One region of the Bacillus salitolerans genome, then DNA from elsewhere that is predicted to be linked to it. Evidence: predicted binding sites of a transcription regulator. Region 1 holds the regulator's gene; the other holds the start of a gene.
The links. The regulator NrdR, encoded in region 1, represses ribonucleotide reductase genes. The targets are predictions, from matches to a motif close to AACACNATATATNGTGTT.
Positions count from the first base shown of each region.

Region 1 (3,220 bases):
AGCTCCTCCTGCGAGCTCACTAAGGAAATCCTTCGGTGATGTTGTTTCAAAATGGAGAATACGCTTCTCTTCTTCAGTCTTTGGTTCCCGGTATCTCATCGTTTGAAGATCTAATGGCTGTATTTTATAGGAGAGAGACGGAATCCTTCCATAATTCTCTATATCATAGTAAACTTTCGCCTTCTGTGAAAGTACCTCTAAATCAATCTCCTCTTCATCAGAACTGGTTGCATCTAACACAACTTTTTGCATATCCAGTGGTGAAAATCCGTACACATATGCAAGTAGCTTTATTCTCTTTTCGACTTCATCTGTAATCAAATGCCTTGGTACAAAGTTTTTAGATAATCCATAGATAAATTGATCAAAATCGAATTCTAATGTTCCGACATCGATTTTCTCCATTCCTTTCTCTTCTCTATGAATAAATTCTTGATGATCCTCCTCGAGACTTCCATTCATATATTGAGATTGGTTTCGTGTCGTCTCAAAAATATCTGAGAAGGATTTCGAGATATTTTGAAAATCGTTTTGATTTACTGCTTTCGTTACAAATAAAGATTTTAATTTATTAAATCTAAACTCTCCAACTTCATTTTTCAAAAATATACTATAAGGAAATTCAGAACTAAAAAATATGGCGGGAGATAAAGGAGGCTGGAGATCGTAAATAAAATTTCGAACGTCGGTTGTTTTTTGAACATAGGTTTTCAGTAAACCAATTCCTTCTAATTTATATCGAGCAACTAAAATATTATCTAAATTTGTTCGCATTGACTCCATTATACTTTTGTGGGTAGAAGGAGAACCCCAATATTTATAGGCTTCAAGTTCACTCCACAGCAACATATATAACGAAAAGCTAAGCGGCCCAATTAGAGGTTGATAAACGAGACTCAAAAATCTCCGATCAAAATCATGTAATACTGTGTCTGTTTTAACCAAATATTGATCAACAGGTAATACTTCTTTCCATGATTGCATAGATTTATCCTTTCTTATGGAAAAAGAGCTTTTAGCACGAATGCCTAAGCTCAATTCTTCATTACTTTCTTGTTTTTAGCAAGTCCTTTAATTCTTCTATAAAGACCGTGATATCTTTAAATTGTCTATAAACGGATGCAAAACGAACGTATGCTACATCATCCACTAAAGCAAGTCGATCCATTACCATCTCACCAACAATATCACTCTTAACCTCAGAAACTCCTTGGTTTCGAAGTTCTATCTCCACCTCTTGAGTAATTTCTTCTAATTGACTTAGTGACACAGGTCTTTTTTCACACGCTTTGATCAAACCTCTCAGGATTTTTTCACGGCTAAATTCTTCGCGTGTTCCTTCCTTTTTGACAACAATTAACGGAAGTTCTTCCACCTTCTCAAACGTTGTAAAACGGTATAGGCATTCTTCACATTCTCTTCTTCTTCTTATGGATTTGCCTTCATCAACAGGTCTAGAATCTAACACCCTTGTTCCATTATGATAGCAACTTGGACATTTCATAAAATCAACTCCAAAGGAAAATAGCAGCAGATGCTAATATTATAGTGAATCATTGCATTTGTTTCTACTATTAATCTTATTGTATACAGACCTATTAGACAAGTACTAAACCATCTATTTTACTATCCGTTACCAATCACTTGGAGTTCTTTATCGAGTTTTTCATATAAAGTAGAGACAACTTTTTGACAAAAACCTATACCAAAAAATCCTTCATACGTGACAGAAAAATCAATAGCTGTCTCCATTGGTCTCACTTGAATAACTGAAATAACTAAAAAACCTTTTTTAGGTGCGGAGATTTCAACACTTATTTCACCATGCTCTTCTGAAACTGAAGTAATCTTATAACCTTGAATCGTTTCAATCACTGACTGTAAAACTTTCAAAGCTTTACCATTTGTACTTTTATAATAATGTGTTCGCAACATTTCAGACTCGTGCTTATCTGAGGTTTCACAATGGCTTGATAAATAATGTCGTATTGTACTTAGGTTCATCGATTTTTTCCTTTCAATCGTGTTATAGAAAGCAACAAGACTTAAGACACAGGCGAATATATTCCTTTTATCAATAAGACGCTAACCAATCTAATTGGAAAGCTCACGGGCTCTCCATAATCCTAAAAATATAAGTTAAAAAAAGAGGTGCAATATATACACCTCTTCTTGTTGTTTACAATTTTCAGTTGAATTTTAAAGTGCCTTCACTTTAGCTTGCTTTACTTGTACTGGACCCATACCACGTGGAAGTTCAATATTTTCACGTGTTTGAGCACCAAGAGCCTCAGCAATAAAGTCTGCTGCAATATTTGGATCTAGATGACCACAAGTATAGACATCAATACTTGCATAGCCATGCTCTGGAAAGCTGTGAATCGTTAAATGAGATTCTGATATAATGACAACGCCACTTACTCCTTGTGGAGCAAACTTGTGGAAGGCAACCTCACGAATTTCAGCACCAGATTTTAATGCAGCATTAACAAAAGTTTCTTCAATGTAATTAATGTCATTCAACTTGTCAAAATCACAACCCCATAATTCTGAGATCACGTGACGACCCATTGTTTCCATTATTACTCCCCCTTTACAAATTTAGGTGTACATGAATTCTTTAGCGAATGGCACGTAAACTACCACGGGGGAAAGTTAGTCCAAAGAGGTCCTAACCCTTTAAGTAGCAACCTAAACCGAAGCTTTTATAAGAAGTTCACGAATCATAGTATACTTTGTTTATTTCATTTTTGCAACATAAGAATTTGATTTTTTTATCCATTCAAACGCAAAACATGAATTGTTTTTTTTATGACGGAAGGAAACACACCCTTTTACCATTTGCTTAATCAGCTAAAATATCCATTTAACGCTTGTCCAATATATTTTCGAATTTTTGAAGTAAAAGAATAAAGCACCTTTAAACAGGTGCTTTTTCCTTACTATTACATTGTAGAAACCTCTTCTTTCATCTCTTTAAGTTGAGATGAAACAAACTTTGTTAAATCAACTACTCTTGTTGAATAACCCCATTCATTATCGTACCAAGCAAGCACCTTAATTTTTCTATTCCCCATCACCATTGTAGATAAACCATCTACGATTGCTGAATGTGAATTTGTGTTGAAATCAATCGAAACTAATGGCTCATCCGTAATATCAAGTACGCCATATAAAGATCCTTTTGAAGCTGTCATAAAAGCTTGATTTACTTCCTCAA
Region 1 covers NZ_JBHUEM010000016.1:37,938-41,157, reverse strand. Annotated here, with positions in the region: gene ACFSCX_RS11300 (replication initiation and membrane attachment family protein) at 1-984, opposite strand, end outside; gene nrdR (transcriptional regulator NrdR) at 1,046-1,504, opposite strand; gene ACFSCX_RS11290 (cytosolic protein) at 1,627-2,004, opposite strand; gene speD (adenosylmethionine decarboxylase) at 2,200-2,580, opposite strand; gene ACFSCX_RS11280 (glyceraldehyde-3-phosphate dehydrogenase) at 2,946-3,220, opposite strand, start outside.

Region 2 (3,220 bases), on a different contig from region 1:
TTCGGTTTCACAATAAATGAGCAAATCATGTAATCCCATAACGCCCAAACCAACACGTCGTTCACCAAGTGCTTGTTTTTTGTTTGCTTCGAGAAAGTATGGTGTTGCGTCGATAACGTTATCTTGCATACGAACACCAACTTCTACTGTATTCTTTAATTTTTCAAAGTTCACTGTTTTTGTTTCTTTATCTGCCATTTCAGCCAGATTAACCGCGGCAAGGTTACAAACCGAATACGGTGCGAGTGGTTGTTCTCCACATGGGTTTGTTGCAACTACTTTTTGTCCATATGCTTTCGCATTCGTCATTTCGTTTGCATTATCAATAAAGAATATCCCTGGTTCCGCTGAGTAGGTTGCACAGATGTTAATTAAATTCCAAAGCTCCTTCGCTTTAACACGGCGATATACTCGTATTTTATGTCCCATCTTTTCCCACTCACGAACATCACCAACTTCATGCCATGTTTCGTTATATATGTTCATTTCAGCTTCGTCATAGCTTTCAACATCAGGGAAGCGAAGCTCGTATTCAAGGTCTTGTTCAACAGCTTTCATAAATTCCTTTGTTAAGCAAATAGAGATATTTGCTCCTGTTAAAAATTCAGAGTTATGGACTGTATAAGTTCCACCTGTTTTGAGCTTTTCTTCTGCATCACGGATAACCTTTTCTGTAAATCCACCTAGTCCGGGAATATGCTTGTAATAAGTAATTCCTTGATACATCATTCGCTCACTTTCACTTAATGGCGTGAACTTCAGCTTATCCTGTGCTACTTTTCTAATTTGTTCGTCATTAATATTTTCAATTAAGAATCTTAGAATTCGTGGGTTTTGCATTTTTGAAATGATGAATTCGATTACGTCTGGATGCCAGTCGGCCAACATAATCATTTGTGCACCTCTACGCGATCCACCCTGCTCCACTAAATGAGTTAACTTCGCAATATCATCGAGCCAAGACACGGAACCCGATGATTTACCATTAACACCTTTAGCTAACGTGTTTCGTGGCCTTAAGGTAGAACCGTTCGTTCCTACTCCACCGCCTCTACTCATGATTTCCATTACTTGTTTACGGTGTTCAGAAATGCCTTCACGGGAATCTTGTACGAATGGCATCACATAACAGTTGAAGTACGTTACATCTGTATCAGCTCCAGCTCCATAAAGAACGCGCCCGGCTGGAACAAAGTTAAGTGAGACAAGCTCATGATAGAATTTTTCATACCATTCTTGACGCTTTTCAGGTGTGGTTTCTACCGAGGCAAGGCCAGTCGCATTTCGCTTGGCAATTTGCTCGTAAAACACTTCAAGTGGTTTTTCAATTATATCTAATGAACGTTTAACTATACCTGTCTCGACTTCAGATGGCTTGTCCAACACGCCGCGGTAATCTTCCTCAACAAGGACATCGGCGGTTTTGTTTTCCCAGTCAATCGTCTTGATGTGACCAAGTCCCCTTGCCGGAAACTTAGGATCCTCCTTGATCGTTAGAACCACAAAATCTCCTACACTAAGGGTAATTTTCTCGGTATCTTTAAAGGAATAACGATCAAGCATAACTAAACGTGATACCCCTTTGTGTGTCATCTTCATGTCTCTAGTTATTGGATGAACTTGTGGGAAAGCTCGTATGTCATCATTTAGTTTGTTCACATCAATATTTAGTTTTTTTTCAAGCGCAACTGTCAACTAAAACATCTCCCTTATACATAAAAACTATCTTTTTTTTATTCGAGTAATCTAGTAGAAGCTATGTAATATACCCTCGAATTTTTGATAATGTTACCGTAACATATTCGGATATAAAATATCAATATATTGTATATACATTATTTTCGACAACACTACATATTGATGTTTATGCAAAATATATTTTTTTTGTCAAAATCAAAATACATTACATTTTAGAGAAAAGAGAAGAAAATTGAGGGTGTTAAAAGATAATGACTAATTTTAACTTTTTTTAAAACTTGCAATTCCAAATTCCCGAAATAGAAATATTAGCCACTACGCATGAGTTTATGATATCCTTTGTTACTACCATTGGAGGAGGGAATGTATGTATAACACTCGTATAAGAGCAGGTTGTGTAATTATCCAAAATAACGCTATCCTACTTGTTGAGTTTCATGATGAAAGTGGACTTCATTATAATCTACCAGCAGGTGGAGTCAATGATTATGAAGAAATAAAGTCTGCAGCTAAAAGAGAAGTAAAAGAGGAAACTTCAATAGATGTAGAGGTTGGAGAGTTAGCATTCACCTATGAATTTTTAGATACGGTAAATAAAAAGCATTCATTAGGTTTGTTTTTCGACTGCAAAGTAACAGGTGGAACAGCAAGTTTACCGACTAATCCAGATCCAAATCAAACGGGTGTAAAATGGATATCAATTGATGAATTAGATTCAATCGTTCTATATCCAAATATAAAGAAAGAAATTAGAGAATTTGCTGAACACAAAGTCACTATCCCCTTACTCAAATAGAAGGTAGGTATGATATTGTTTAGAAACTTGGCATTTTTTATGAAATAATGCTCATTTTTTTACTCAAGTTGAGAATTTTATGTATGGTGCACGTTTTGATGAGGAAGATATCGCCTAAACAAGATGCAGGATGCCATTTTTCTATCATTTCTAGTGAATCTATCATCAACTTTGTAAATTTTATCAGCGACTTCTGAAAAGATAACAGCAACTTTCTTCATTTATCATCAACATTTAGAATTTATCATCAACTTTCTACTTTATCATCAACATTCTTTTAAGCCCCCTTATTCATTTGGACACGAACTAGGTTATAAAAGTACACTAAAAGTGTCGATTCTGGTGAATAGGAGGTGGTTAGAGTGAAGAAGAAGATCGATGTTATTGAAGATGTGAAAAAGAAATATGTAAGAATGGCATTGGAAACTGGAAACCATTCATCTACTGCTAGAAAAGCTGGTATTTCAAAAGATACATTTAGAAAATGGATGACAGAATATCAAGATGAAATTTTAGAGATGATGGAACAAGAAGGCACTACCACCCTATCAGAAAATCCGACTAAAAATGAACTTTTAGATAAATATGAACAAGCAATGAGATTGTTGGGTGAAAAAGAGCTTGAAGTTGCGATGTTAAAGAATCTCCTAAAAAAAAACGAATACCACTAGAGGAACGTTTACTTGAAATAGAACTGTGGGTATCAGAGGGGTTTCCTATAATCAA
Region 2 covers NZ_JBHUEM010000007.1:124,044-127,263, forward strand. Annotated here, with positions in the region: gene ACFSCX_RS07620 (vitamin B12-dependent ribonucleotide reductase) at 1-1,695, opposite strand, end outside; gene ACFSCX_RS07625 (NUDIX domain-containing protein) at 2,066-2,494, shown strand; gene ACFSCX_RS07630 (transposase) at 2,857-3,165, shown strand.
Region 2: the regulator NrdR is predicted to act here: its motif matches at 1,847-1,864, upstream of ACFSCX_RS07620 (vitamin B12-dependent ribonucleotide reductase).